Regions from separate parts of the Eisenbergiella massiliensis genome, predicted to be linked through region 2. Evidence: predicted binding sites of a transcription regulator. Region 2 holds the regulator's gene; each other region holds the start of a gene.
What was found. The regulator HrcA, encoded in region 2, represses chaperone genes, less so after heat shock. The targets are predictions, from matches to a motif close to TGTTAGCACTCNNNNNNNNNGAGTGCTAACA.

Region 1 (7,992 bases), on a different contig from region 2:
ATCCGTCTTTTCGGCAAGCCGTGTCCCCTCCATCCCGGCACAGCTTCCGATTTCCAAAGGAACCTGCTTGCCGACCGCATCGGCGTGGTGCTCGGTGCCGGTGCTTTTTATGAAAACCTCACCATCCGGCAGATGAAGCAGGCAATAGCCCCCGCCTACAGCAGCTGGCAGGAGGATGAATTCCGGAAGCTGTCAAAGCGCTTCGGCCTGGAGCCCTCCCGTAAAATCAAAACCCTGTCCTCAGGCACCAAAATGAAGCTGGCGCTTGCGCTGGCCCTCTCCCACAATGCGGAGCTCCTAATCATGGATGAACCCACAGGCGGCCTGGATCCGCTTGTCCGTGACACCTTTCTCACCCTTCTGAGGGAGTTTATGGAAAAAGGCGGCCGCGGCGTGCTTTTTTCCACACATATTACCTCCGATTTGGATAAATGCGCAGACAATATTATTTTTATCGATCATGGAAAAATTCTGCTGGAGGAGGATAAGGACGCGCTTCTGGACAGCTGGCGCCTGGTCAAAGGTGACCGTGCCTCACTGACACCGGAAAAGGAAACCTTTCTGCGCTGTCTGCGGATTACCGATTTCGGTTTCACAGCAGTCACCGATCAGCCGGAGAAAGCAAGACAGCTTTTTCCGGAAGCACTGTTTGACCGTGCTTGCGTGGATGACATCACGATTGCCCTGTGCGAAGGCCGGCCGGATTCTTTAGAAAACCGCTGCGTCCTGTCACAGGAAATTACGGAAAGGAGGCTGTGAATCAGATGAAAGCACATATATCTCTGATAAAAAAAGACCTGTTCCTCATGGGTAACTATCTTTGCTTTATTCCTGTTTTTACACTGGTGCTCCCCTTTTTCTATTATTGGCGGCTGCCGGATTTTTCCCTGCAGAAGGGAACCGGCCTGCTCATTTTAATTGTGGCTTCCGTTTACAGCGAGTTCCTCGCTTATGAACAGATTTTCCTGAAGGATGCGGAGTATCCAAAGGCGCTCTCACTTCTGTGCGCTTCACCCTACCGCAGGAGGGATATTGTACTGTGCCGGTATTTTCTGTTCTGCCTGGTTTTCATTGCAACCGCGGTTATTTACACCATACCCGCCATGCTGCTGCCCTCCTCCTTCCTCCCCACAATGCCGGAATATGCCGTCGCTTTTTTCCTGAATACACTGTTGTTCTGCATACTTACGCCTCTCCAGTATCAGTTCGGCTTTGAGAATTCCAAGTTTGTCCTGGTAATCATTATCATGGCCTCCTGCTTTCTTCTGCCCGTACTGTTGAAAAAGAACGCGCTCCAGCCGGCCTGGCTGCTTACCCTGCCCTCCGTCCCTTTGTTCCTGGCGCTGCTTTTTCTGTGTGCAGTCCTGCTGTCGGTGTCTGCCACCGTGACAATATGGATTTTCGGCAGAAAAGAACTTATGTGAAAGGAAGTATACCAATGAGATACCCGTTCAACCAGCTTTGTTATATTGCAGGCATCCTGATGTTTTTTATGACACTGACGGAAATCCTCCGCCTGACAGTGGTTCTGCCCCGTTCCCGCCGCACTGCCGCCGTGGTGACCAAAGTACGTCCCGCCAAACCGGAGGATCTATCCCGGCGGAAGGCTGCGGGCTCTGGAAAAAAGAAGGCCTTACCTCTCATGGCATTTGTCACCTATTCCGTGGAAGGCCGGAATTATTTTTCCGGAAATGAAATTCCGGTCCCTGCCGGAACCCAGGTGGGAGATCAGGTGAAAATCCGCTATGCCGTCCATTTTCCTGACATGATAGTGGAACGCTCCTTTTCCAGGCTCCTGCTCTTTGCCGTCTTTTCCCTGCTTTTTTTCCTGCTTGGTTTTCTGGTGTAAATGAGATGGACAAAAAAACAGAAGCTCCTTCAAGCTAAAATGAACGCTGATAAAGCTGAAAAAGGTTACTGTTCACTCCGTGACCAGTAACCTTTTTCATTCCATATTTTTTATCCGGCAATACTTTTTCAGGTTCCGCCGTTTTCAGCGGACACTACTGTGCATCCCGGCTTTTGCATCACAGGAAGCTTATTTGGTCAATGCAACCATAATATCGTTGGAACGGTTAACGAACTTGGTCATAGCCTCCGCATCCAGCGGTCCCTGCTGCAGCTTGGCAAGATCGTAAAGCTGTTCGCAAATCAGTGCTTCATTCTTATTGTCCTTGTCGTCCTTATGCGCAATCACATACTCTACAAGGGGATGACTTACGTTGAGCACCAGGGTTTCGCCCTCGCCGCCGAACATTCCCATATCCATGCCGTTCATGGCGTACATTTTCATCATATCCTGCATTCTTCTGCTCTCTTCAGAAATGGTGAGGACGGAAGAAACCTTTTTATTTTTCAGCTTCTCAACCTTTACAGTCAGCTTGTCATTCTTAAGCGCCTTGCGGACCAGCTTCTGAAGCTCCTCGGACTGGGCATTCAGCTCTTCCTGAGTCTTCTTGGAGGTCTTTGCCTTGAAGGTATCCGTCAAATCCGCATCGATTCTCTGGAATTTGATGCCTTCATTCTTCATTTCCAGCTGATTGATGAAGGGCTGGTCAATCTGGTCAGGCAGCACGACAGCATCCATCTTGGCCTGCTTGAACATGTTCACGTACTGGCTCTGCACCTTCAGGTCGGTTGCGTAGTAGATGGTCTTTTCCTTCTTTTCCTCTTCTGCGCCTTCTCCTGCTTCTTCCCCGGCAGCTACTTCGTCAACAACCTCTGCCTCTACCTTTTCGCCGTTTTCATCAACAGCGCTGTCGCCTTCTTCCTTTTCATCCGGATCAACCTTGTTGACTTCCAGACAGTCAGGCAGCGTCATGTATTTGCCGTCCAGGTTCTTGAAAAGGATATAATCCGTCATCTTCTCGCAGAACTTGTCATCCTTCAGGCAGCCGAATTTAACGAAGGGACTGATGTCATCCCAGTATTTCTCATATTCTTCCCTGTCGGTCTTGCACATGCCGGACAGCTTGTCGGCAACCTTCTTGGTGATGTAATCGGAAATCTTCTTCACGAAGCCGTCGTTCTGCAGCGCGCTTCTGGAAACGTTCAGCGGCAGATCAGGACAGTCGATGACGCCCTTTAAGAGCATCAGGAATTCCGGGATTACCTCTTTGATATTATCGGCAATAAATACCTGGTTATTGTAAAGCTTGATGGTTCCTTCGATGGACTCATATTCCATATTGATCTTGGGGAAATACAGGATTCCCTTCAGATTAAACGGATAGTCCATGTTCAGATGGATCCAGAACAGCGGTTCCTTGTAATCCTGGAAAACCTTGCGGTAAAATTCAATATAATCATCCTTCGTACACTCGCTGGGATTCTTGGTCCAGAGAGGATGGATATCATTCATTACAACGGGACGCTTCTTGATTTTCAGCCTGACAGGCTTCTCTTCAGTTTCTTCGCCTTCCTTGGCATCCTCTTTCTTCTCAGGCTGGATGGTTTCCAGAACCTCATCCGTATCCAGCTTCTCAGCTTCATCGATGGTCTGGGTCTCCGGCGTGTTTTCCCTGGAAAGGAAAATCTCTACCGGCATGAAGGAGCAGTACTTCTTAACAACCTCCTGTGCCTTGTATTCGTTGCAGAACTGGAGGCAGTCCTCGTTCAGGAACAGCGTAATCTGTGTTCCCACCTTGTCCCAGGTGCCGTCCTCCATCTCAAATTCCGTACCGCCGTCGCATTCCCAGTGTACCGGAGCTGCTCCTTCCTTATAGGAAAGCGTATCAATGTGCACTTCATCGGCAACCATAAATGCGGAATAGAAGCCCAGTCCGAAATGGCCGATGATCTGATTGTCGTCAGATTTGTCCTTATACTTTTCAATAAAATCGGTTGCGCCGGAGAAGGCGATCTGGTTGATGTATTCCTCCACCTCATCCGCTGTCATACCAATACCATTATCAATAAATTTCAGGGTTTTCTCTTCCGGATTCACGATAACCTGGATTTCCGGCTTATAGCCGTCCGGTAAGGAATACTCTCCCATCACATCCAGCTTCTTTAATTTCGTAATAGCGTCGCAGCCGTTGGAAATCAGTTCCCTGTAAAAAATATCGTGGTCAGAATACAGCCATTTCTTAATAATAGGGAAAATGTTTTCGCTGTTAATGGACAAGCTGCCATGTTTTTCTGCCATAATTCATCACATTCCTTTCTTTTTTTCCACGGACTTTTTTCTTTTGTCCGGTTTTGCTCTAGGAATAAGTGTACTTCGATCTTTAAAAAAAGTCAATAGAAAATTAGCACTCAATTTAGTTGAGTGCTAACAAAAGTATGAAAAATATATAAAGAAAAAATAAACTCAGCTTTTATCTGCTTTCCCTTTGTCCGAACAAGCTGGGAATATTTGAATATCAGTTCTGATAAATTTGAACCGTTACTGTTATATTGTAAAACTGCAACTGTGAGTGTACTGAACAGTTTTCGTAAAACTAATATATTATACAAATTTAATTTAGTTGACAAAGTCAAGCAAACAGTATATATTTGACTTTGTCAATTAAATTATACTAACTAAAAAGGAGTCCTGTCCATGCATCCTTCTTTACCTCACTATATTTCCCTCCTGCGGAAGGATTTTACCGAATACTGCGGACAGAAGCTGTCCGAGCAAGGACTTTCCCAGGGACTGTTGTATTTTATTCTGTATATAGGAAAGCATCCCGGCTGTTCCCCCGGCGAGCTGAGCCGTTCCCTTCAAATGGATGCCGGCCATTCCACCCGTTCCCTTACCCGTCTGGAGGAAACAGGCTTTATCCTCCGCCAGGCAAATCCTGCGGATAAGCGTTCCTGCATTTTAGAGCTGACGGACAAGGGACAGGATGCCTTTGACTTAAGCCATGATTTGTTTGACCGCTGGGAGGCGGAGGCTGTCCGGGGCCTGACTCAGGAAGAGCACACACAGCTGCTTGCCCTGCTGCGCAGAATCCTGCCCGGGGAAAGGAAGGAACCACCATGTATGAAACCATAAACAGCCCTGTCACACTGGGCGGGCTGACCCTGAAAAACCGGATCATCTTCGCCCCTACCTCCATGGGGCTGAAAGAGGATGAACTTCTTGCAAAAATGGAAGCCATTGCCGCCGGCGGCTGTGCCATGATCATCATAGGGGATGTTCCCGTGGGAAAAAGGGGCTTCCATTCACTTTTTACCCGCAAAGGGGCCGCTTACTACCGCAGGCTGACAGCCGCCGCCCATGAACATGGCTGCCTGATCTGCGCCCAGCTGCATCAGTCGGACTCCGACTGGAAGGGCATGCTGCGTTTTCTTCCCGGCATCCTTACAAAACGAATTTCCCACGAGGGACTGCGCCGTCTGTTGAATGATCAAATATCCCCTTACATTACCGCGCTCCCTCCGGAAAAAATCCGCAGAATCACCTCCTCCTTCGGTTCCGCCGCCCTGGAAGCCAAAAAGCTTGGCTTTGATATGGTCCAGGTCCATGGCGACAGGATGTGCGGCAGCTTCAGCTCCTCCCTCTACAACAAACGCCAGGATTCCTATGGCGGTTCACCTGAAAACCGGGCGCGCTTTGCAGTGGAATGCGTTTCCGCCATCCGCAGCGCACTCCCCCAATTTCCCATAGATTTTAAACTGGCCGTGCGCAGGGAAAACCCGCATTACGGAAACGCCGGCATCCTGCAGGAGGAGCTTCCCATATTCGTGCCTCTCCTGGAACAGGCAGGCGTAACCAGCTTCCATGTTACGCTGGCCAACCACGGCGCTCTTACCGACACCATTCCGCCGGCCAGCCATCCTTTTTTCAGCCAAGAAGGCTGCTTCCTGGATTTCTGTGATGCGTTGCGCGGGCTGACCGCACTCCCCCTCTGCGGCGTGGGCGGCCTGGTCCATCCTTCTTTTATCGAAGAACAGCTTCAGAAGCACAGGATCGACTGCGCCGCCATGAGCCGCCAGCTCATCGCAGATCCGGATTGGGTGAAAAAGGTGCGGGAAGGCAGGGAGGATGCCATCCACTACTGTATCCGCTGTAATCAGGAATGCCTGGGCGGCATGCAGCAGCACCGGGGTGTCCACTGTATTTATGACGGTCAAATACCCTGTTGCAAGTAACAGAGTATAAGCTTGCAGCGCCGCAGAGCTACAGGCATTTGCCCCGCCGCAGTCACCGGATATCCATACAGGCATGGCCGCCTTGCTCGTTGCCCGCTGAAAAAAATGCCTGTAAAAACATTGCGTTTTAAACGTCAACGCATCACAATGCCGTATAAGAGCATAGGGGAAACCGCTCCGGCAGAAAGGAAAGAATCATGAAATATTCCGTTGTATTCAGCAGCCGCACAGGCAACACCGCACAGCTGGCACAGGCCGTCCTGGCCGCGCTTCCTCCGGAGGACTGTATTTATTCCGGCAGCCTTGATGAACTAATGCAGGCAGGAGAGGCTTCCGGCTGGCAGGAAGCCCAATATCTGCTGGCAGGCTTCTGGACCGATAAAGGTAGCTGTGATGAAAAAATAACCGCATTCCTTCAGGGAATCCATCATAAAAAGGTCTTTCTTTTCGGAACCGCGGGCTTTGGAGGAAGCGATGCCTACTTTTCCCGGATCCTTGAAAATGTAAGCGCACAGCTTCCTGATGACAATACGCTCCTTGGAACCTACATGTGCCAGGGGAAAATGCCTGCTGCCGTAAAAGAGCGCTATGAAGCCATGCTGGAAAAAGCTCCTGACAATGAAAGGGCCGCCGCCTTCCTCGCTAATTTCAGCCAGGCGCTGTCCCATCCTGATGCAGACGACCTGGAAAAGCTTCAGATGCGTATCCGTGATATTTTTACAGAACAGAAGGCTTAGGCTTACAGGCGCAAATATCATAAAATAAAGTGTGCAGGCAATCAATCGCCTGCACACTTTATTTTACACTCTCCTTCATTTAACAATCCCAGGGACAGTCACAGCCTCTGCAGCAGAGCTCCAATCACTGTCAGGCAATTATGGAGTACTGCAGAAATTCATATTTCAGCCTGGTCCCTTCATCCGTTTCCGGCGGCAGAAGCGCCCTGGCTACCAGCTTAATTTCATCAGATTCCTCGTCCGTCCTTTTCAGATTGGCATAATCGCCGTCCAGACTCACCACCATATATTCAAACGTATTCATCCCTGTCCTGCTTCCTTTCCTTATACAGCCGGAAACTACGGCTGCGAAAAATATTTTTTATAAATTTCAAAAAAACTGCTTGTAGTCACCGCGTCGTCATGAATCATGTTTACAGAATCCCACAGCGGTTCGTTCAGATTCTTTGCCAGGGAGTTCACAAAACTGTCGTATTCCTGCCCGAAAACCTCATCCTTGCGCTTTTCCACGATTTTCAGCTTGTTCCTATCCGTTTCCTCCCGGTTGAAGGTATTGATGCACTTGATGATCTCATACCCCTCCGCAGTCTCCACAATCCCGCTGATTTCATCCGTCCCCAGATTAAAAGCGGCGGTTTCAAAGGCCATTTCCCGTTCGCCCTTGCCGAAGGATATCGTTCCCTGGGGATCGTCACTGTATTTTTCAATGAGTGCTTCGAAGGCCTCTCCCTCCGATGCCGCAGCCAGCACCTCCTGGGCCCTGCGGTAGCATTTTGCCTTTTCCGCGTCCGAAAAAGCAGAAATTGTACCATCCGCATTTTCCGTAACCGTTTTGATCAGGATATGCTGCACCGTGATATTTCTGGCCTCGTCATCGCTGATTTCCGGATTAATGTCGCTGATAATCTGACGGTACACCTTGTCCGCCAGAGCATAATCACGGTACATCCCCTCAATCAGCTGGCTCGTAACCCCCATGGCGCTGCGCTCCGTTTCATTCAGGGACTCATAATACTCGCCGGCGGCCTGCACAGCCAACTCCTCCTCTTCCGGAGAAAGCACAATTTCCCTGCGGGCAGCCAGAAGCGTCATGGCCTTGATCTGGGAAATCTCCGCCAGAACCTTGTCCTTCAGCCGCTCTTCCAGTCCTGCCCCCTCAGACTTTGTCTCCCAT
Region 2 (7,992 bases):
TTCAGAAATCAGCCGGAGGAAAAATGCAGAAGCTGATGGGCTTTCTGACAAAAAACAGGCTGATGGCTATTCTTGTAGGCGCAGGAGTCACCGCTATCATACAGAGCTCTTCAGCCACCACGGTTATGGTGGTAGGCTTTGTAAATGCAGGTATGCTGGAGCTTGCCCAGGCAGTGGGCGTTATCATGGGCGCCAATATCGGTACTACCATTACGGCATGGATTGTTTCCATGAGCGAATGGGGGAGCGTAATGAAGCCGGAATTTTTTGCCCCGCTGCTTTTGGGGATCGGCGCGTTCCTCGTACTTTTTACAAAATCAGAAAAAAAGAAAAAAATCGGAGAGATTCTGGTAGGCTTCAGTATCCTGTTTATTGGCCTTTCCTTCATGTCCGATGCGATTAAGCCATACAGAGAAGCGCCCATATTTGCACAGGCTTTTGCCGTCCTTGGCAGGAATCCCGTTCTCGCGGTGCTGGCCGGCGCTGTGGTTACCGCCATTATCCAGAGCTCCTCGGCTTCTGTGGGTATCCTGCAGACGCTGGCGCTCAACGGTGTGGTAAACTGGCAGTCCGCTGTGTTCATTACGCTGGGCCAGAATATCGGGACCTGTGTGACCGCCCTGATTTCCAGCGCGGGAGCCGGGAAGAATGCAAAAAGAGCCTCTGTTATCCACCTGCTGTTCAATGTCATCGGCGCTGTGGTTTTCGGCATTATCATGTTTATCCTGTTCCGTTTTAATGCGGCATGGGGCGCGGCAGCCATTAACAGTGTGGAAATTTCTGTTTTCCATACAATTTTCAACGTACTCAATACCCTGATGCTGATTCCTTTTGCAAATAAGCTTGTCAAGCTTTCTACCTATATAATAAGGGATGATAAGGAAGCGGAGATCGCAGAAATAACGCCGGCAGGGGAAATGCGCCGCCATCTGGACGAACGTATTCTGGAAAACCCTGCATTTGCCATGGATACCGTGATGGGAGAGGTAAATGTGATGGGCCAGTCCGCCCTGGAAAACCTGAAGGCGGCCCTGGAAGGCGTGGAGACAGGCAACAAGGAACTGATCCGCTCTGTGTTTGATAAGGAAAAAATCATAAATGAAATGGAAAAGGTTCTCACCTCCTTCCTCGTGAGGGTGGATAATCTTTCCCTTACCGAGGGGCAGCATAAGGTGGTAAAAAATCTTTTCTATACCATCAGTGACCTGGAAAGGGTAGGAGATCACGCGGAAAATATCGCGGAGCTTGCCGAAAATATGCGCAAGGATGAGATCTCCTTTTCCAAGAAAGGCTTCAAGGATTTGAAGCTGATTTCCAGTGAAACCATACTGGCGCTGGAAAGCGCGCTGAAGGCCAGGGAGCTTTCCAGCACACAGGATGCAATTCAGGAAGCGGATTATGAAAGGAATGTGGATAAGCTGGAGGATGAGCTGCGGGAGAAACACATCCAGCGTCTTTCCAAAGGGAAATGCGAACCAGAAAGCGGCGTGGTATTCCTGGATCTGATCAGCAATCTGGAAAGAATCGCGGATCATGCCACCAACATTGCGGGGTATGTGGTCAGCGAATCCCGCAAACCACTTCCTGCGTTGGACGAAGAGTGATATACTGTTGTCAGAAACCCCGGTAGGAAGCGGCGAGAGTTCTGGTCCAGCTTCGTGCATGTGTGCGCCATGCTCTGCCTTCACTGCGGTTCCCTTTGGTCCGGCAGTATTCCCTGAAAAGGCACGCTTTCGCTCGGTTAAAAACGCAGCGGTACTAACGCCACAAAAGACGTGGCGTAAGGACCGGCGTTTTTAAACGGCCTTTACAGGGAACACTGCCGGGCCAAAGGGAACCGCAGTGAAGGCAGAGCACGGCGCCCACATACACGAAGCTGAACCAGAACCAGGCACATCTTGGCACCGGGTTTTATGAAAACAGGTTAAGGATTTAATGGCATGTGGCGGAATGGAGAGTAGGATGCAGAAGATATTTGTGATTGAGGATGATGAGAATATCCGGAATCTGGTGAAAATTGCTTTGGAAGGTTATGGCTATCAGGTGGCGGCTTTTGAGACTGCGGAGGAAGCGTTGGAGGTTGTTGGGAGGGAGAAGCCGGATTTGGCGGTTTTTGATTTGATGCTTCCCGGCATGGATGGTCTTTCTGCGATTCGGATTATCAGGGGGCGGGAGGATGAGCTGAAGAGTATGCCGATTATTGTGCTTACGGCTAAGGATAAGGAGTACGATAAGGTGGTGGGGCTGGACGGCGGCGCGGATGATTATGTGACTAAGCCCTTCGGGGTTTTGGAGCTGGCGGCGAGAATTCGTTCGCTGCTTAGAAGGGCGTCCGAGCAGCAGCCTGTGCAGTCCGAGGGAAAGGTGCGTCTGGGCGGTTTGTGTGTGGATACGGCAGCCAGGGAAGTGGCCATGAACGGGGAGCCGGTGGTTCTGACTTATAAGGAATATGAGCTTCTTATGTATCTGATCGATAACCGGGCCAGAGTGGTGGAGCGGGATGAGCTTCTTAACAAACTCTGGGATTATACGGCAGACATAGAAACGCGCACACTGGACATTCATATCCGTACCCTGCGCCAGAAGCTGGGCGAGGAAGGCAGCAGATATATCAAGACTATCCGCAGCGTGGGCTATCGTTTTGTGCTCCCGCAGGAGACGGAAAACAGGGATAATTAAATTATGAAACGAGCGATATTACTCCGGTTCGTAGCGATACTCATGCTGGCCCTCGCGGTCAGCAGTGTTTTTTCTTACTATTTTATCGGCAAAAATATGCTGAAAAGCAATCGGGAATCCATGCTGAATACCATTCATGTGGTGGACTATTCCCTGAATTATGACGGGGATCTGCAGGAACAGCTCAGCCGTCTGCATGAAGCGACCATGGATGAAAATTCCCGCGTCACCATTATCGGTGAAGACGGCACGGTAGTGGCGGACAACGAAATTGAACAGGTGGATTCCCTGGAAAACCATCTGGAGAGGGAAGAGGTGAAAGAGGCGCTGCGCAGCGGCTCCGGTTTTGCTACCAGGAATTCGGAAAGCCTGGGAGAGAACATGCTGTATGTGGCGGTTCATTCCAAGAAGGGACCCTATGTGGTGCGCATGGCGGTTCCTTATACCAATATGCTGGATTACATGATACTGATTTTCCCGGTGCTTCTTCTGGGCACAGGGATTGCTTTTGCCATGAGCGTCGTCATCGCCGTGCGTTTTACAAATACGATTACCACGCCCTTAAATGAGATTTCCAGGGAGATGGAAAAGGTGCGCAGCGACAATCCCAGCTTTACCTTTAAAACCTATAAATATAAGGAATTGAACGTGATTTCTGCAACCACCATGAAAATGGCGGAGGAAATCCGGGAGCACATGGATCGCCTGGAAAAGGAAAAACGTATCCGCCAGGAATTTTTCAGCAATGCCTCCCATGAGCTTAAAACCCCTATCACATCGGTGAGAGGCTATGCGGAGCTGCTGGATCAGGGCTTTGTGACGGATGAGGCCGTCAAAAAGGATTTTATTGCCAGGATTCTGAAGGAAACGGACAATATGACAAATCTGATCAATGATATCCTCATGATATCCAGGCTGGAAGCCAAGGAAGCGGAGGTGACCTACTCCACGGTGCGAATGGTGCCGCTGCTTACGGAAATTTTTGAATCTGTCGAACCCATTGCCGCGGAATATCAGGTAACGCTTCACAAGGAATGCGAGCCTGTCTCCATAGAGGCCAGCGCCAAACAGCTTCGGGAGCTGATTATGAATCTGGTCAGCAACGGCATCAAATACAACCATCCCGGCGGTAATGTATGGGTTGAAATCAGCGCCAGGGGGACGGATATGTGCGTTCGTGTCCGCGACGACGGCTGCGGAATCAGAAAGGAAGATCAGGACAGGATCTTCGAACGCTTCTACCGCGTGGACAAAGGACGCAGCAAAAAGATGGGCGGCACAGGGCTCGGCCTGTCCATCGTAAAACATATTGCGGAGTACTATAACGGTCATATTGAACTGGAAAGCGAGCCGGGGAAAGGCAGCTGTTTTGCGGTGACGATCCCGGGAAATCAGACGAAAAGTTGACAACTTCGCGGCTTTGCGGTAAACTTAGTCCTATATTCAGGTATATTACTGCTATGTGTATTGTGCTTGGACAAAGTACCTGGGTCTAAAGGAGGAGAAAAAATTATGGCAGAAACGAAGAAAACCGAAGCAAAGGAAACTGTAAAACCTGTTGAGAAAATCGCTGCAAAAGCTGATGCGCCCAAAATCGAAACCAAAGAACCCGAAAAAACACCAGCAGTAAAAGCGGCCGTAAAAGAGCCCGCAGAGGCAAAGGCACCTGCCAAAAAGGCGCCTGCAAAGAAAACAGCTGTAAAAAAGGAAGCTGTGAAGAAAGAGACAGTAAAGAAAGAAACCGTAAAGAAGGAAACTGTGAAGAAAGAGCCTGTTAAGAAAGCTCCTGTGAAAAAAGCGGCTGAGAAGCCCGCAGCAGCCCCTGCGAAAAAAGCAGCGGCCAGGGAAGAGATCAAAGAGACAGTAACCGTACAGTTTGCAGGAAAATCCTACTCATCGGAGGATCTGGTAAAAATTGCGAAGGACGTATGGAAATATGACCTGGGCAGAAACGAAGAAGAGTTCAAAACCGTAGAACTGTATGTAAAGCCGGAAGAGAGCAGTGTATATTATGTAATCAACGGAGACGTTACCGGCAGCTTTGCCATCTGATCCCAGGGAACAGAGGACTGTATTACATAGAACCGTTCTGACGCAGCATAAGGCTGCATATAACTTCACATCATTTACACGCCGTATCCGGACAGGAACGGCGGATCTTTTGTCTGATCCGTCCGATTCCGGCCTCTTTAAGGATACGGCGTTTCTTTTGAAAATGTTTCCTCATACAGGGATATTTGATTTTTTCTTAAGTTTACGTTCATGATTTTCATATTTTTTTCACTAATTTATTTCAAAAAACGAGTTGACAACGTTTGGGAGAAGTGATAATGTATGTTCAGAAGGTGTTAGCACTCCTAAGGGTTGAGTGCTAACAACTTAAAAAAGAGGTGAGGTAATGCAGAGCGAACTGGATGAACGTAAAATGAAGATTCTGCAGGCTATCATCCGGAACTATCTGGAGACGGGAGAGCCGGTGGGCAGCAGGACAATTTCCAAATATACGGATTTGAACCTGAGTTCAGCTACCATCCGCAATGAGATGGCTGATCTGGAAGAGCTCGGCTATATCATTCAGCCTCATACCTCGGCAGGCAGGATCCCTTCCGATAAAGGCTACCGTCTTTATGTGGACAGCATGCTGGAAGAGAAGGACAGGGAAGTCGCTGATTTGAAGGAGCTTCTCGTGGAGAAGGAAGATAAGATGGAACATCTTCTCCAGCAGGTAGCGAAGGTTCTTGCGGTAAATACCAATTATGCGGCAATGATTTCATCGCCGCTTTATCATGGAAACAAGCTGAAGTTCATTCAGCTTTCAAGAGTGGATGAACATCAGGTGCTGGCGGTTATCGTTGTGGAAGGCAATGTGATTAAGAACACAATGCTCCACGTGGACGAGGCGCCGGATCAGGAAACCATGCTTAAGCTCAACATCCTGCTGAATACGCATTTAAACGGCAAATCCATGGATGAGATTAATCTGGGGACAATAGCCAACCTGAAGCAGCAGGCAGGAATACACAGCAGCATGGTGGGAGAAATTATCGATGCGGTGGCGGAAGCCATTCAGGCGGATGAAGACCTGGAGATTTATACCAGCGGCACCAACAACATCCTTAAATATCCGGAGCTGGCGGATAAGGAGCTGGCCGGACAGCTTATTACCACATTTGAAGAAAAACAGGCATTAAACCAGATAGTTCAGGAAACACTTGCTGATGAGAACAGCACCGGCATACAGGTATATATCGGTGATGAGACCCCGGTACAGACAATGAAGGACTGCAGTATTGTTACAGCAACCTATGAACTGGGAGAAGGAATGAAAGGGACGGTGGGAATCATCGGACCGAAGAGAATGGATTACGACAGAGTCGTGGGCATTCTGAAGAATCTCATGAGCCAGCTGGATACGCTGTATAAGAAAAAATAGAAGTGTCAGGTACACAGAATGGAGTGAAGCAGAAAATGGAAAATAAAGATAACCGTAATCTGGAAGAAGAGATGGACACTGCTTCTGAGGCGAAGGCCGGAGAAGAGACAGCAGAAGCTCCCAGGACAGAGGAAACGGCAGACGCGGATACTGATTCTTCCGAAGGAAACGGAGAAGGCGGTGAAGCCGGGGCATCGGAGGATACCCAGGAGGATTCCGAACAGGCGGAGGATAATTCCTCTGTAGAAAAAGAGGGATTCTTCAAAAAGAAAAAGAAAGATAAAAAAGAAGAGGCCTTCAAAGTGAAAATAGACGAACTGGAAGACAGGGTAAAACGTCAGATGGCCGAATTTGAAAACTTCAGAAAACGTACCGACAAAGAAAAGGCAGCAATGTTCGAAACCGGAGCAAAAAGTGTGATAGAGAAAATCCTCCCGGTGGTTGACAACTTTGAAAGAGGTCTGGCAGCCGTACCGGAGAATGAAAAGGATTCCGCTTTTGTGGAAGGCATGAACAAGGTATATAAACAGCTGATGACCGAGCTGGACAACATGGGAGTAAAGCCCATCGAAGCTGCAGGTCAGGAATTCGATCCTAATTTCCACAATGCAGTGATGCATGTGGAGGATGAGGAATACGGTGAGAACATCGTAGTGGAGGAATTCCAGAAGGGTTACACATATCATGACGCTGTGGTAAGACACAGTATGGTTAAGGTGGCAAATTAAGTATTTCAGGCATGGCCTGATGAAATAGCCGTATTAAGCGGTAGAATGGAGGAGAATCATGAGCAAAATTATTGGTATCGACTTAGGTACAACAAATAGCTGTGTGGCAGTAATGGAAGGTGGAAAGCCCACCGTTATCGCCAATGCGGAAGGCGCAAGAACAACACCCAGTGTTGTCGCATTCACCAAGACAGGGGAAAGACTGGTAGGAGAGCCTGCAAAGCGTCAGGCAGTAACCAACGCGGACAGAACGGTTGCTTCCATCAAGAGACATATGGGAAGCGACTACAAGGTAGACATTGACAGTAAGAAATACTCCCCGCAGGAAATTTCCGCAATGATTCTGCAGAAGCTGAAAGCAGATGCGGAGAACTATCTGGGAGAAAAAGTAAACGAAGCTGTTATCACAGTTCCCGCTTACTTCAATGACGCACAGCGTCAGGCAACCAAGGATGCAGGAAAGATCGCAGGCCTGGATGTTAAGCGTATCATCAACGAGCCTACGGCAGCAGCGCTTGCCTATGGCCTTGATAATGAAAAAGAACAGAAAATCATGGTATACGACCTGGGCGGCGGTACCTTCGATGTTTCCATCATCGAAATCGGTGACGGCGTAATCGAAGTACTTGCAACCAACGGTGATACACGTCTGGGCGGTGATGATTTTGATAATAAAGTAATCGACTGGATGGTAAGCGAATTCAAGAAGCAGGAAGGCATCGACCTTTCCGGCGACAAGATGGCTATGCAGAGACTGAGAGAAGCTGCAGAAAAAGCCAAGAAAGAGCTTTCCAGCGCAACAACAACCAACATCAACCTTCCTTTCATCACAGCAACAGCAGATGGACCGAAGCACTTTGATATGGATCTGACAAGAGCCAAATTTGACGAACTTACCCATGACCTGGTGGAAAGAACAGCAATCCCCGTGCAGAACGCCCTGAGAGATGCGGGAATCACAGCATCTGAGCTTGGCAAGGTACTGCTGGTAGGCGGTTCCACACGTATTCCTGCCGTACAGGATAAGGTAAAACTGATGACAGGCCATGAGCCCAGCAAGACCCTGAATCCGGATGAATGTGTTGCTATCGGCGCTTCCATCCAGGGCGGCAAGCTGGCAGGCGACGCAGGCGCAGGCGATATCCTTCTTCT
Region 3 (7,992 bases), on a different contig from region 2:
AGGAGCCGCGGTATGAAAGGTTTTTATGTTGGTGAAGGTTACATGGGATGTGTGAACGGACAGTATATGCTTTTTGCAGACGAGGCTGACTATATGGATTATGTAGAGGAGCAGGCATGATAAATGCCTGCTCCGTTTTTATAATGTAACAGTTCGGGACGGCGGGAAGATTGGACATTATAATATCAAAAGCCATTTTATGCGTCTTATAAATTTACAAAGGGGCGGCTATAACGATAATCAAGCTATAACAACACTTCAGCCAGGAGCCGGTTGAAACGGTCATTCTCGCTCCATTGCGGAAAATGGCAGGACTTTTCAAACCAGAAAAACTGCTTTTTTGTTTCTATGGTTTCAAAATATTCCCTGGCTAATTCAGAGGATACATGGCTGTCATACCTGCCTTCTATAAATATGACATGTGTGCCGAAACGGGTCACGCCTTCAAAATCCGTCTCCATCAGTTCCGGCCACAGATGCCGGATTGCCTGCAGGCTGCCTTTCTGCCGGCGGAGCAGATCGGGAAGGGAGTAGCACCCGGAAAAAAGGAAGGGAGTGATCAGCTTGTTGTAATTGGTTTTTCCATAAAGAGAACCTTTGTGCTTTACCACCTGCTTCGTAACAAAAAGCAGATCGGAAAGCCAGTTGTCACCGGTGTAGGTGCAGTCTATTGTCCGAAGCCGTTCCAGGGACTTACTGTCGGCATGTGCCAGAGCGTATTCACAGGCTGTGCGGCAGGATTTCTTCATGTTGACTACCTGGCCGCAGCCGATGTAGGTTTTCACCAGCTCAGGATGCCGCGCGGTGAAGGTAAGTCCCAGAACGCTGCCCCATGAATGGCCCACAAGATACAGGCAGTTCTGACGGAATCGTTCCAGCAAAATGGCAGTAAGCGAGAGGAGATCCTGAAGAAAGGTTTCCATGGTGACCGCGCCGTCCTCAAAACGGTAATAGGATTTGCCTGCGCCGCGCTGCTCCCAGACAACGACGGTGAAGTTCTCCTCCAGCCCGCGGTTGAATTTCATGACTAATGGAAGCGCTGCATCTCCGGGGCCGCCGTGAAGATAGAGCAGCAGCGGCGCATCCTTTTTTTGTGCGCGTATGGAAACATACTGGGGCATGCCGTTGAGGCTTATTAAGGACTGTTCGTTGATAAACATATTCCCTCCCGTAAAACTATTTATTTTTATTCTAACGTCTGGAACAGGCCGTGTCAAACGGGAGAAAATCAACCGGACAAAAATCAATTTTTTCTCCCATTGCCCGGAACTGGACAAAAAGCAGGAAAAAAAGTATAATAATTTTGGCTGTACTGCTGCGCGGAAATGCTCCGTACAGCCGCGGTAAAATAACAGCAGAACGCGGGCATAAGCCGGCAGAAGGAAGGGCGAGGGTATGGCATACGGTTTGATTTCCCTGGAAAAAAGATTAAAGGAAAACATAAAATACTACAGTCTGGAAAATTTATATGATCTGGACGAGATACAAAGGCTCTTTTGCAGTTTGTGCGAGGCGCTGGGTACAGAGCTGCTGCTTACGGAGCGGCACGGGGAAAAGGTGGTTTGCGTTGGTGATTTCTCCGGATTTGAACCGGATGTGGTAAGTGATCCGGGGCGGAAGATCCGTGTGGCGGACAGAACCATCGGCCATCTTTATGCAAAGCTGAATCAACAGGCCGCCGGACAGACGGCAGAAGCCGTTCTTGACAATGTCGTGGAGTTGTATTCTTCTCTGGGAGAAAAGCAGTACAGATTCCGGGAAACTGCCATTTATGCAGATGAACTGGAGGAAGCGCTGGAGAAGGACAGATATCAGGCAAAGCATGGGGAGCATGTGGATGCGCTGACAGGACTTCTGAGCAGACCAAGCTTTGACAGCAGGCTGAAGGAGCTGGCTGAGACGGGGACTGCGCCGGATGCGCTGATTTGTGTGAATATCAATGACTGGAAGTTTGTAAACGAAAACTACGGCGATGAAGAAAGCGACAGACTGATAAAGACTGTGGCAGGAATTCTGAAACAGGAAGCAAAACCTGAGTATGTCATGGGCCGTGTGGACGGCGATGTTTTTTATGTGGTGATTGAAGTGCCGGAGGATGGTGAGGCAGAAGCCTACTGCCGGCGGGTCAGGGAGGCCTGCAGGGCTTATGAGGATGCCATACTGGCGCCTTCCGTTGCCATTGGCATGGTAAACAGGGCGAGCGTGGAAGAGGATTTTACGGCGCTGTTTTCCGAGGCGGAGTATGAGATGTTCCGGGATAAATTTGATGAAAAGAATATGCCGGGATACAGGGAGCGTCTGGAGAAGGGGCTGCAAAGATAGAAATATGGTAACAATGAGGGTACAGGGCAGTTACGGAAAATATTAAAATATGGCCGCGGCCGGAGCAGATTTTTTCTGCCGGCCGCGTTTTTTTGCCGGACTGCGGCAGACGGCCCGGGCAAAAGCTTTGCTGCCGGAAAATAAAAGAATAATCCTCATTGTATTAAGGTTTGAAAACACCGGAATTTGTTTATAATAAATTTATAAAAAACGGTGAAATTAAGAAAAAGAGAGAAAACAAGAGATAAATTAAGATATATTGAGTAAACAACATTTTTAGTCTTGTAAAGGGCGTTGCATAAAATAAACCAAAAACATAATATATGTATAGTGTTTAGCACTCAAGCAAGATGAGTGCTAACAACAAAATAAAACCGGTGAAAGAAAGAATTCATTAAGGAGGCATTTTTATGAAATTAGTACCTTTAGGTGACAGAATCGTTTTGAAGCAGTTAGAAGCAGAAGAGACAACAAAATCCGGAATTGTTCTTCCCGGACAGAACAAAGAAAAACCCCAGCAGGCAGAAGTTATTGCCGTAGGCCCCGGCGGAGTAATCGATGGAAAAGAAGTTAAGATGGAAGTGAAAGCCGGCGACAAGGTAATCTATTCCAAATATGCCGGTACGGAAGTTAAGCTGGATGACGATCAGGAATACATCATCGTAAAGCAGTCCGATGTTCTTGCAGTAATTGAATAAGCAGACACGAAACCAAAATCATAAATTCAGGAGGCGTTTGAATCATGGCAAAAGAAATTAAATACGGCGCAGAAGCCCGTGCAGCTCTGGAAGCCGGCGTAGATCAGTTAGCAGATACCGTCAGGGTAACACTTGGACCGAAAGGAAGAAACGTAGTTCTTGATAAATCCTACGGAGCTCCCCTTATTACAAACGACGGTGTAACCATCGCAAAGGAAATCGAGCTGAAAGATGCTTTCGAAAACATGGGCGCACAGCTGGTAAAGGAAGTTGCCACCAAGACCAATGATGTAGCAGGCGACGGTACCACGACAGCAACCGTCCTGGCTCAGGCAATGGTAAACGAAGGAATGAAGAACCTGGCAGCAGGCGCTAACCCGATTATCCTCAGAAAGGGTATGAAGAAAGCCACCGAATGCGCAGTGGAAGCTATTGCTAAAATGAGCGCCAAGATCAACGGCAAAGAGCAGATCGCAAGAGTTGCATCTATTTCCGCAGGAGATGACGAAGTCGGGGAAATGGTAGCAGACGCTATGGAAAAAGTTTCCGGAGACGGCGTTATCACCATCGAAGAAAGCAAGACCATGATGACAGAACTCGACCTGGTAGAAGGTATGCAGTTCGACAGAGGATATGTTTCCGCTTATATGTGCACAGATATGGACAAAATGGAAGCGATTCTGGAAAATCCCTATATCCTCATTACAGATAAAAAGATCTCCAACATCCAGGAAATCCTTCCTCTGCTGGAGCAGGTTGTACAGAGCGGCGCCAAGCTGTTAATTATTGCTGAGGATGTGGAAGGCGAAGCGCTGACCACCCTGATTGTAAACAAACTGCGCGGAACCTTCAACGTTGTAGCTGTTAAGGCTCCCGGCTATGGCGACAGAAGAAAAGAAATGCTTCAGGATATCGCTATCCTTACAGGCGGCAAGGTAATCAGCGAGGAACTGGGCCTTGATCTGAAAGAAACCCAGCTCACAGACCTGGGACGTGCGAAATCCGTTAAGGTACAGAAAGAAAATACGGTTATCGTTGACGGCGAAGGCAGCAAGGATGAAATCCAGGCAAGAATCTCCCAGATTAAGAAACAGATCGAAGAGACCACTTCTGATTTTGACAGAGAGAAGCTTCAGGAAAGACTTGCGAAGCTGGCTGGCGGCGTAGCGGTTATCCGTGTGGGCGCTGCAACCGAGACAGAAATGAAGGAAGCGAAGCTGCGTATGGAAGACGCACTTGCAGCTACAAGGGCAGCAGTTGAGGAAGGCATTATCGCAGGCGGCGGATCTGCATATATCCATGCATCCAAGGAAGTTTCCAAACTGGCTGAAGCAATGGACGGAGATGAAAAGACAGGCGCAAGAATCGTACTCAAAGCCCTGGAAGCACCTCTGTACCACATTGCTGCAAACGCAGGCCTGGAAGGCAGCGTTATCATCAACAAAGTAAAAGAAATGGAAGTAGGCATGGGCTTCGATGCTCTGAAGGAAGAGTATGTAAATATGGTAGAAGCAGGTATTCTTGACCCTGCCAAAGTTACCAGAAGCGCACTGCAGAACGCAACAAGCGTTGCATCCACATTGTTGACAACAGAAACCGTTGTTGCAGACATCAAAGAGGATATTCCCGCAGCACCTGCCGGAGCAGGCGGAATGGGAATGATGTAACTGAACAGTTACCCTATAAGTTTAAATCCGGTCACAGAATTTTCTGTGGCCGGATTTTTGTTTACTGGAATTTTAGAAGATAGTTTTTACGTAGCTGCCTTTTCCGTTTTTCTTTGCCTGGTACATGGCTTTATCAGCCGCCCGGTAATAATCAAAATAAGAAGGGGCATACTCTTTATTGATTGCGGCGCCGATGCTTACGCTGACGGGAACACAGCTTCCGTTCAGTTCCCTGGTGCGCAGAAGTACTTCTTTGCAGACACGTTCCACAAGCCCTTCGTCACAGGTCTGGTATGCGAACAACCCGAATTCGTCCCCTCCAATGCGGAAAACAGTATCTGTACGGCGGCATACATTCCGCAGAATGGATGCAAAACGGAACAGTACCTCATCTCCCTGGCAGTGTCCGTAGGTATCATTGATGCTTTTAAAATTGTCTACATCAAAGACGAACATGGCATTGTGCGTACAGGGGCTCTGCTGCATCAGCCGGCTCTGTATGAGCTGTCTGCCGGCGGCTGCATTGTAGACTCCCGTGTGGCCGTCCATATTTGCCAGATGCTGCAGCTTCAGCCTGTGCTGCACCTCGCTGTCAATATCCTGAAAAAAACCCACTGCCTGCATATTCCCGGCATCGTCCAAATAAGAGGTAAAAACCGCCCGGTACCACCGGTAATCCCGACAGGCGCCAAGCCTGGAGAGAAGCTCTGCCGACAGTGTGCATTCCTGGGATTCCAGCGAGCGGAAAACATGGGAAAGCGACGGCAGATAATCAGGATGCAGGATGCCCGACTGAACAAGCCCCTGCGCCCCGTTATGTATGACAGGCGGCAGGCCGAAGCGCTGCGCGCATTCCGTTTCCGGATATAGATCCTTTGCCTGTGTATCGTATTCCCATATTATATCTGCAAAATTCTGCAGAAGGATTTCCAGCTTCTGTGGGTTTTTCGTCCATTCCCGGCTCATTTGTCTGTACCACCGCCTTTCTTGTTATTTCTGGCACTATACATGGCACGTACATATCATAATGTTATCATTGACGCAAGCGGCAGACAACGCGTTACAGAACGTATTTTTATGACAAAACAGGACAGGAAAGGACAGAGTGTGTTAAAATAAGAAGGCCATAAAGGAAAAGATAAAAAGGAGTGTAAATAAAAATGACATATATTTTTTTAACTGTGGGGATATTGTGCCTGCTTTACTGTGCGGGGATTCTGATATCAGGAGTTTTCGGTTCCTGGTTTTTCCTGATCTGGGGAGCGGCCGGCGCGGGCTTTATGGCACTGGCCTGGATGTGGAAAAATAATATAATAAGCCGTCTTCCGGCAGCGGTAAAGCTGCTGCTTGTAATCGTGCTGGCGGCCGGAATTCTGGTGTTCCTTTTTATTGAAGGCCTGATTATCAGCAGGTTTCACAGCAAGGGGGAGCCGGGGCTGGATTATCTGATTGTCCTCGGGGCCCAGATGCGGGACAGCGGCCCGAGCAAAGCGCTTGCGCTGCGGCTGGATACGGCGGTGACCTACCTGGAAGAAAATGAAGCTACGCTTGTGGTGGTTTCAGGAGGGAAGGGAAGCAATGAGCCGGTGAGCGAGGCGCAGGGAATGTTTGATTACCTTGTTGCGAAAGGAATTGCGCCGGAACGGATTGTGATGGAGGACAAGTCCACGAATACCAAGGAAAATCTGGAATTCTCCCAAAAACTGATTCCCAAAGCAGCCAGCGTGGGGATTGTTACGAATAATTTCCATGTCTACCGGGGAACGCGGCTTGCGGTTAAGCAGGGCTTTAGGACCGTATGCGGACTGGCGGCGCCTTCAGATATTCCTATGCAGGCGAACAACATGGTCAGGGAATTTTTTGGCGTAATGAAGGACCTTCTCTATGGTAATATGACGCTGTGACAGGTCAAAAACCCTGTAAATACAGGCATTTTGGGCGGTTGACTTATACAAGGATAAATAATATAATAAATAATAGTTTTTTAGGGAAAAATGACCAGAAGGAAAAAGTCTTTCCGGAAAAGACATAAAGGGCAGGGACAATTCGGCAGCCCAGTAAAAGAAAGGCCGGTTTGCGGCGGAAAGAGGACAGAATGAAAAAGCTGGAAGAATATGTGAGATGTATTCCGGATTTCCCGGAGGAAGGGGTCATGTTCAGGGATGTGACCAGCGTTCTGCAGGATGCAGACGGCCTGCACCTGGCGATTGACACCATGCAGGAGTTAGTTAAGGATCTGGATTTTGATATTGTGGTGGGGCCGGAATCCAGAGGCTTTATCTTCGGCACCCCTATAGCCTATAATAATCATAAGCCCTTTGTGCTCATCAGAAAGAAAGGGAAGCTCCCCTGTGAGACGGTTTCCATGGAATATGAGCTGGAATATGGCACTGCAGTGATCGAGATACATAAGGATGCGATCCTGCCCGGCCAGAAGATTCTGATTGTGGATGATCTGATTGCGACAGGAGGCACCACGGAGGCAATGATCCGCCTGGTGGAATCCCTGGGCGGCGAAGTGGTCGGAGTAGTGGTACTTATGGAGCTTGCAGGGCTTAAGGGCAGGGAAAAGCTGAAGGGCTACCGTCTGGAGTCCGCAATTTGCTATGAAGGAAAATAATAGAACAGGATTTAACAGGTGAAGACCTTGTACATCAGGGTTTTTGGCTATAACAATAAAAAGTGGCGCCGGTGATGATATGAGTATGACGGAAGAAAAGACAACGGATAGAATGCAGACCGGACTTCAGAAAGAAGCAGCGGTGCAGCCGGAAGAAAAAAGCAAAATCGTATACGAGGGCGGCGGAAATCTTGCCCGGCAGCAGAAGAAAGGAAAAAGCCTGGTGCTGGATGATGGACGGATTGAGGCCATGAAGGAATATTTAAGTCCTGAGGAGCTTTATCAGGACCTTATTTCCCGTGTGCGCAGATACCACCCGTCAGATGATATTTCCATGATCGAGAAAGCGTATAAAATTGCCTATGCCGCCCACGAAGGGCAGGTGCGTAAGTCCGGCGAGCCTTATATCATCCATCCTCTCTGCGTGGCCATTATCCTGGCGGATCTGGAGCTGGATAAGGAAACGATAGAAGCAGGCCTTCTTCATGACGTGGTGGAAGACACGATCATGACCGAAGAGGAAATCGAAAAGGAATTCGGCCCTGATGTGGCCCTTCTGGTGGACGGCGTAACAAAGCTCCAGCAGATTAACTTCCCCAGTGATAAGGGGAATGGGGACAATAAAACCGCGGATCAGCAGGAAATGCAGGCAGAGAACCTCCGTAAAATGTTCCTTGCCATGGCA
Region 4 (7,992 bases), on a different contig from region 2:
GGAGATCTATGGTGGTTCAATCGCTGTCTGGGTTGATGGGGAATGTTTGGTAACTGTAACTGAAAATGGGCCTTTTCCTTATGGACGTGCAGGAGTTGGCTCCTTTGGGGCACGAACACTTGTTAAAAGAGTTCAATACGAATTGAGGTGAATGACGTGTTATATGATCATTTTACAGACGAGGGACTAAATTTATCCATATGGCAGTTCTGCAACATGACAACACCATGCCTGGAGATGCCGTATCACGTGGGAAATTCCTGCATTGCGCTTCCTGAGCATGATATATGGAATGAAGGAAATTGTCTGCTGAGCCGCGCCTTTCTTCAGGAAAGCAGTGTTGTTGCAGCTGAATTTACCGGATGGGATGAAGAGTGCATGGGGTGCGGCGTTGGCTTCTATGCCGGGAACAGTTCTTTTGGAAAATACGTGCTTCTTGCTGCAACGAATGATCAAATTGAACTGAGGGTTCATTCAGGCAGTCAGAATGGTGAGGCCTTTATGAGCGGCGGTCAGCCCAAATGGCTGGTAGTTGCAAAGGTCGCCTGGAATAAGACGTTTCCGGTCCGGCTGACACTGCAGAGAGAGGGAAAACACTATACGGCAAAGCTATTTGATAACTTTCTGCTGGAGGCAGATATTCCGGAAATTTCAGGAGATGCCCGTGCATTAATTAAGGCACTCCCTTGGCATGAGCGATTTGAAGCATGCCATGCTTATCTGGACTGGGCTATGATAGATGGTTTTGCACCTATATGTACTCTTTCGGGACAGATATTAGATAACAAGGAACGGCCTGTGGAATGTGCGGGAATTCATTTAGCGGGATTTGATCATTTCTTTACGCTGACTGATCAGGAGGGATTCTTTACGCTGGAAAATGTGCCACGTGGAAAGCAGGTTCTTATCGTGGCAGCAGAGGGATTTCTCTTTACGCGCAGGGAACTGTGCTGTATTCCCGGACAATTGAATTCCTGCTGTATTCATTTACAGACGCAGACTCCGGAAACTACTCCACGCCGTGAGTATAACCGTCCTATGTTTGATCGTAGTGGGCATGGATGGCTTTCACTTAACGGAACCTGGCAGTTTCAGTTTGATCCGAATAATGTGGGAGTGAAGGAGCATTGGTATGAAGAACATGCACCTCAGTATGATCGACATATTCGTGTACCATTTTCCTGGGCTTCCCTGATGGGATTTGGTGAAGAGCATTTGGCTTGCGGCAGTACATTACATGAGATGAATACGCAGTTTAACAATTATCATTTAACAGGAGAATACGCATGGTATAGACGCAATTTTACTATACCGGATTCTTTTCCGGATAACGAGCATATAATCCTGCATATTGGTGCGAGCTCTAATGTAACTTATGTTTGGCTTGATAATGATTATCTTGGAATGAGGGAGGATGAATACAGTGATCTGGAGTTCGACCTTGGACTTCTGGAACCTGGATCTGTACATGTGCTGGTGGTGAAAGTTCAGTTTCCTCATGATATTCTTTCTCATAATATGGGAAAACAGATTTTTTGGTTTTCCAGTGCTCCGGGGATTTGGCAAAGTGTGTGGATAGAGCCTCGGGCAGAAGCTCACCTGACACGCGTCCGGCTGACCCCTATACTGGATTTTACAAATGGCGTATGTACGCATGCAGCAGTATTGGCAGAAGTGGCCGCAGAGAATGCACCGGATGGGATAGTAGAAATGACCCTGACAGCTCCGGAAACAGGAAGGTTATATCAGGTGGATATTCCGCTATGCGCTGGTGAGGGAAAAACGGAAATAATCATAGATGATCCCAAACTCTGGGAATATCGTCATGGAAGGTTATATGAAGTTCTTTCAGAGCTTATAATTGGTGGAAAAGGCATTGACTCTGTCAGAAGTCATGTGGGACTGCGTAAGGTAGAATGCCGTTGGCTGCCGGGACATAGTCCGGAGGATACGGATGATCCACTGGAGCAGTATCAATATCTCTATCTAAATGATCTGCCGTTTTATGTGATCGGAATCCTCGATCAGTGCTACAATGCTTTTGGTATCTATACCTATCGTAGTCTTGATGAAGAGGGAGAAGAGGGCAAACGAGGATCCATCCGTTATGATATTGATCGAACGATAGCATATGGTTATAATCTCTCACGCGTACATATTAAAGAGAATGAACCACTTTGGTACAATGAATGCGATCGGCGGGGACTGCTGGTATGGACAGAGCATCCGGGAAATTTTTATGCAACTCCGGAAGATCCCCGATGGCAAAAGGCTTATTACCGTGAACTGGATGGCATGCTTGAACGTTTACATAACCATCCCAGTATTGTAATTGTTTCTACGATCAATGAATCATGGGGAGTGGAAGGCTGCCATGTAAGTACGCCCTGGGAAAATGAATTGCGTTATCAGTTCCTGCGGGATAATGGATATCGGGCAAAGAAGGCATGGCCTCACGTGCTTGTCTGCGATAACTCAGGGTTTGGTAAAACGGAGGCTTGTGAAATTAATGATTTTCACTATTATCCTGCAGAGCATTGGGAGGCAAAAGAACGTTGGGAAACGTTGATACAAAGCTGCTATCCTGGTTCAACCTACAACTATATTAATCGAGTCCGTGCACCACATTGTGTTGGTGAAGCAATACAGTCAGGAAAACCTATCTTTATCAGCGAATTTTTGCATATTAATGGAATTGACATGCAGCTGCGAATGTTTCAGAAAATTGCAGGCTATTTACGTATGAATGTTGCATCACATGAGATGGAGGATTCCGGGCCGCTGACAGCTGAACGTTATGAACGTGACTATGGCTATGTGGATCATCATATGAATCCGCTGGGATATGATATGGTCAATAATATGGATATGGTCGTAGCTGACTGTAACCGTATTGAACATGTACATTCCGGTCAAAAACTGAGTATTGACCTTTATACTTCCCATTTCGCATGGCGGGATATGAAAAACCCCGTACTGCATGTGACTGTAACGGGTATAGATTGGCTGGGACGTTATATAGAAGGAATTATTACTATAGAACGTTCCATAGATTTTAAGCCATTCGTTGTGGAGCTGCAGGATACTATTGAATTTACTGTCCCGGAAAAAATGCGTGGGGCATATGTCTTTTTCTATGTAGAGGATGATGGAGATATTTTATGCCGTAATTATATTCAGCTTTATATAGAGGAAGCCTGCATGGACAACCGGATGGGTGAAATCACAATTTCTCCTGGCATGTATACACGTGCAGATGGAAACTATGTACAGGTTTTCCAGGAAGAAGGTGTCTGTGCAGTCAGTGTATGCGGAAAAGGAGAACTGCGCTATGTTGTAGAACTGCCGGAAACTATAACGGCAAGTCTGCTTATTTTGGAGGCAGGGGCGCGAGAAGGTAAAAATGCCATTAAAGTGACGGATGAAATTCTTTTTGGGACACAGATAGAGGTATACTGGGATGGCAAATATACGGATACACTAAAACCTCAGGATGATCCTTCAGATGAGCGTGCTCTGTTCTCAAATGGTTCACAGGGAGGAAATCCTTATAACTACCGCAATACTGGACGCCTTGGTTACGGAGAAAGATTTGAAGTACAGCTGCCGACGAATGCACTGGAAGCAGGAGTGCATGAACTTATATTGAAAAGCAGCGGCGGCGGTATGACAATTTATGGCCGGTATACAGGCAGATATGGTATGGATCCTACAATTGTATTTGAATCATAAACATAGTATTGTAATCCTGCTCTTATAATAGCAGGAATATAAAAAGAAAAATGTATGATTTAAAAGGCACGGAATCGCTTCATATGATTCTGTGCCTTTTTATATATTAAGAGATTTAAGGTAAACTAAAAATATTTTAAGTCAGTAAATCTGATTGGGTCCTTTGATTAGATAGCGCAGGCTTTGTGTGTGAGTAGGCTGAGCGTCCATGTAAATAAATGAAGTGGGTATTCGTGTGTGAACAACAGTAAAATCCCCCCGGATCTGTGTAATCAGCAAATCTATCGCATTCTGTACCATAGTACGGTAATCCTGTTGTATAAAATGGACACCAGGCAAATAGGGAGGATCAAAGCTGACGATTTCAAAATCCACACCGGGTGTCCGTTTCATTTGGATTACAGCATAATAAGCAATCTGTGCTATTTCTGCATTGGCACAGAAAAAGCCGCGAAGCTGGCTGTATTTGCGCAGATGCTGAAGAATAGAAGCCATGATATATTCAATACGATTTTCATTGCTTTTGTCCAGAAGCCGAAGATCATCTATCATACAGTCGTTCTTTGGGGTAAAGTGAAGCCTTGCATTGGCGAAGGCTTCTCTAAAACTGTCATATCGTTCAGTGACGGTACTGTTGCAAAGGGGAAAGTGTAATATCGCAATTTGTTCGCCTACTGCATTCAGAAGATAATCCGCAGCTAAACGGGATCCCTGCCGGTTATCTGAAATAATATAGGATCCCCCGGTAGTTTCCAGATAGCGATCGATAAAAACAAGAGGATATGGGGCTGTTGTACCGCAGCCACGGATCAGTCTTGAAATCATAGGGCTGTTCATTTCAGTAACTACAGGAAAAAGGATGGTTCCCTGGACACCGCTTTTTATGTACTGGTTCAAAAGCTCTTTTTCAGTTCTTACATTCTCCTGAGAACAGCAGGAGTAAAGGCGGTAATTATTTTTCTGGCAGAGCTCGTTCAAATACATCATGTATGTTTGATCAATGAGCGATGATGCGCTGGGGAAAATTGCACCAATTGAAATAGGACGGTCATTACTGTCCGTCCGGGAAATGGAATAAGGACTTTTACTTACAAATGATCCCTTTCCCCTTATACGAGTGATTAGTCCGCGGTCTGCCAGTGAATTCAGGGCATTTTTGGCCGTAATGGCACTTACATAATACTGCTCGACCAATTCTGATTGGGACGGAATTCTATCTCCTTCCCGCAGCTGGCCGGATGCAATCATATTAAATAGATCCTGTTGAATCTTTTTGTACATGGGAATTGACATCGTTATCTCCTGGCATATTAGCTTTGAATATAAACAAAAGTTAGTGATTACATATATTAATTATTTCTACAAATCTATTGTATCAAATTGAAAGTGCTGTGGCTAGTGTATGTGATAAATATTATGATGTTGGAGGGTGAATAAAACTTTGTCTAACTCCAACATTAAACCTCTGCCTCCACAAATTTAACTTTCGTTATGAAAAGCCGCCCCCACAAATTAAAGAAAATAATTAGCACTCACCTCTTGACATTGCTAATAATGCGTGTTATATTACAAATAGAACAAAGGAAAGGACAAAGATACAAAAAGCAATAAACATCGAAAGATGAGGGTACTTTTATACCGGAGTCGGAACCTGCGTTCCAGACATGTAAACGATAATTTTTATTTTACAGAAAAGGAGCGATAATTATGTTAATGCCTAGTATTTTTGGAGAAAATTTATTTGACGACTGGATGAGCTTTCCGTTCAGGAATTTCAACACGAACAGCCTTATGAAAACTGATATCAGGGAAACGGACGGCAGCTTTGAACTGGACATTGATATGCCCGGGTTTAACAAAGAGGATTTAAAGGCGGAGCTGAAGGAAGGCTACCTTACCATCAGCGCTTCCACGAACAAAGATAACGGTGAGAAGGACGAGAATGGCAGATATATCAGAAGAGAAAGATATGTGGGTTCCTGCAGCAGAAGCTTCTACGTGGGCGAGGATATTAAGCAGGACGATATCAAGGCGAAATTTGAGAACGGTATCCTGAAGATTTCCGTTCCTAAGAAAGAAGCGCAGCCGAAGGTGGAAGAAGATAAGCACATTGCGATTGAAGGCTGACAAAGTGGCAAGGCTTACAAGGCCGTCGGCAATAAAGCCGGATGCAGCGGCCCGGATAGAGAAAGGCCGCTGTAAGAGGAGAATGCTGTGGTAACTGGTGTCTGATTTCAGAAGAATGGAGGAATGACTTATGTTGATGCCCAGTATTTTTGGAGAGAATTTATTTGATGATTTCATGGATTTTCCGTTTGATGATAAATGGGAGAAGAAGCTGAACAAGGAGTTCTTTGGGAAAAAGAATCCGTTGTACGGCAAAAATGCTTCCCGCCTGATGAAGACCGATGTGCGTGAAACAGATAATTCCTACGAACTGGATGTGGATCTGCCCGGATTCAAGAAGGACGAGATTCAGGTAGAGCTGGAGAACGGCTATCTGACAATCAGCGCAGAGAAGGGCCTGGATAAGGAAGACGAGAAGAAAGGCAGGTATATCCGCAGAGAACGTTACGCAGGAGCCTGCAGCCGTACCTTCTATGTTGGCGAGGATTTGGAACAGGCTGATATTAAAGCCAGCTTCAAGCATGGTATCCTGAAGCTTTCCGTTCCCAAAAAGGAAGAAAAGAAACAGGTGGAAGAGCATAATTATATAGCAATTGAAGGCTGATTCCGTCTGCCGCAGGGCAGGCCGGACAATCGTTTTGGATAATATGGAATTGGAAGTTTCCTCCTTTACAGGCATCGGCGAAGCCGGGCGCAGCAGCGTTTCCCGCTTTGCCGGTGTCCTTTTTTTGTTCGCGGAGGTTTGTGCAATTATGCCATTTTCCTTTTTCACGTACTGTGTTAGACTTATCCTCAGAAAATAATGCAGGGGGAAATGGGCATGGAGAAAAAAATGGTAAGAGTCGCGCCGCCGCAGCTGGGGCGTTCGCTCAGGGAAGCAGAGGACGGCCTGGCGCTTCTTGGCAATGCCTGCAGGGAGGATATGCCTGTGGAGCAATGCCATATCCGCGGACTGACGGTGGAAAACCAGGATTTTTATAAAATAAATCTGGAAGGCGTGATTTTTGAAAACTGTACCTTCCTCCATTGTAATTTCGAAAAAGCCAGTTTTATCGATGTGCGGTTTAAGACCTGCGATTTGTCCAACAGCCGCTTGGACGACTGTTATTTCAGCCGCTGCGAATTCCTTTCAGTAAAAGGGGTGGGTGCGGATTTCCATGAAAGCCTGCTGAAGGAGGTACGCATGGAGGAGTGCGGCCTTTCTTTTGCCAATTTCAGTGGAACCAGGTGGGAATCGGCGATATGGAACGCCTGCGATATGCAGGAAAGCTATCTGGCGGACTGCCGTTTTAAGAAAATGGAATGGAAAGGGCTGAACCTGAAGCGGGCCAGTTTTTTCCATACGCCCTTAAAGGGAATGGATCTTCGCGGGAATGAGATTGAGGGCATTGTTTTATCGGAGGAAAAAGGGGAGCTGCGGGGAGCGGTGACGGATTTATATCAGGCGGCGGAGCTTGCGAGGCTGCTGGGGATTGTTATAAAATAGGGTCTGTAAAAAAGGCCGGACAGCGGAAAGGAAGACAGGAAAATGGCAATTGACAAGGTAAGGAATTATTTGAAAAAATGGAATGCGGACGGCAGGGTTCTGGAATTTGAGGTTTCCAGCGCCACGGTGGAGCTGGCGGCGCAGGCGCTTCACTGCGAAGGCAAAAGAATTGCGAAGACACTGTCCTTTGATTTGGGGGATCGCTGCATCCTTATCGTGACTGCAGGGGATGCAAAAATAGATAACGCAAAGTATAAGGCAAAATTCGGGAAAAAGGCGAAAATGCTTCCTGCCATCGAGGTGGAAGAGAAAATCGGACATGCTGTGGGAGGCGTGTGCCCGTTTGCTGTGAATGAGAATATATCGGTTTTTCTGGATGAATCACTGAAACGTTTTGACACAGTGTTCCCTGCCTGCGGCAGCAGCAACAGCGCGATTGAAGTTAACATGGAGGAACTGGAGGAATACTCCGGAGCCTGTGAATGGGTGGATGTCTGCAAGGATTGGGCGCAGGCAGAGAGTTGATTTCGGACGGACCGGGGCCAGGATAAGCAGGGATCAGGATGCGTACAAGCCGGGATAGGCAGGAAATGGAATACACAGAAGCCGGAATAAAACGGAACCAGGATAAACAGATATGGTAAAAA

Region 1: a site for HrcA is predicted at 4,249-4,279, ahead of htpG (molecular chaperone HtpG). Genes of this name have one in related genera too.
Region 3: a site for HrcA is predicted at 2,655-2,685, ahead of DXC51_RS21960 (co-chaperone GroES). Genes of this name have one in related genera too.
Region 4: a site for HrcA is predicted at 5,256-5,286, ahead of DXC51_RS22660 (Hsp20/alpha crystallin family protein). Genes of this name have one in related genera too.

The regions. Positions count from the first base shown of each region.
Region 1 covers NZ_QVLV01000021.1:2,559-10,550, reverse strand. Annotated here, with positions in the region: gene DXC51_RS22390 (ABC transporter ATP-binding protein) at 1-759, shown strand, start outside; gene DXC51_RS22385 (ABC-2 transporter permease) at 765-1,424, shown strand; gene DXC51_RS22380 (DUF3592 domain-containing protein) at 1,439-1,849, shown strand; gene htpG (molecular chaperone HtpG) at 2,039-4,147, opposite strand; gene bilQ (bilirubin utilization transcriptional regulator BilQ) at 4,544-4,981, shown strand; gene bilR (bilirubin reductase) at 4,966-6,081, shown strand; gene bilS (flavodoxin family protein BilS) at 6,279-6,818, shown strand; gene DXC51_RS22355 (hypothetical protein) at 6,949-7,122, opposite strand; gene DXC51_RS22350 (peptidylprolyl isomerase) at 7,158-7,992, opposite strand, start outside.
Region 2 covers NZ_QVLV01000026.1:26,702-34,693, forward strand. Annotated here, with positions in the region: gene DXC51_RS24490 (Na/Pi cotransporter family protein) at 1-1,604, shown strand, start outside; gene DXC51_RS24495 (response regulator transcription factor) at 1,963-2,679, shown strand; gene DXC51_RS24500 (sensor histidine kinase) at 2,683-4,086, shown strand; gene DXC51_RS24505 (DUF6465 family protein) at 4,192-4,731, shown strand; gene hrcA (heat-inducible transcriptional repressor HrcA) at 5,078-6,112, shown strand; gene grpE (nucleotide exchange factor GrpE) at 6,148-6,840, shown strand; gene dnaK (molecular chaperone DnaK) at 6,899-7,992, shown strand, end outside.
Region 3 covers NZ_QVLV01000020.1:31,950-39,941, reverse strand. Annotated here, with positions in the region: gene DXC51_RS21975 (alpha/beta fold hydrolase) at 246-1,160, opposite strand; gene DXC51_RS21965 (GGDEF domain-containing protein) at 1,396-2,322, shown strand; gene DXC51_RS21960 (co-chaperone GroES) at 2,733-3,020, shown strand; gene groL (chaperonin GroEL) at 3,065-4,687, shown strand; gene DXC51_RS21950 (sensor domain-containing diguanylate cyclase) at 4,760-5,653, opposite strand; gene DXC51_RS21945 (YdcF family protein) at 5,848-6,591, shown strand; gene DXC51_RS21940 (adenine phosphoribosyltransferase) at 6,783-7,307, shown strand; gene DXC51_RS21935 (RelA/SpoT family protein) at 7,393-7,992, shown strand, end outside.
Region 4 covers NZ_QVLV01000021.1:68,598-76,589, forward strand. Annotated here, with positions in the region: gene DXC51_RS22645 (glycoside hydrolase family 43 protein) at 1-151, shown strand, start outside; gene DXC51_RS22650 (glycoside hydrolase family 2) at 217-3,732, shown strand; gene DXC51_RS22655 (GntR family transcriptional regulator) at 3,874-5,025, opposite strand; gene DXC51_RS22660 (Hsp20/alpha crystallin family protein) at 5,440-5,859, shown strand; gene DXC51_RS22665 (Hsp20/alpha crystallin family protein) at 5,990-6,463, shown strand; gene DXC51_RS22675 (pentapeptide repeat-containing protein) at 6,680-7,345, shown strand; gene DXC51_RS22680 (YbaK/EbsC family protein) at 7,388-7,870, shown strand.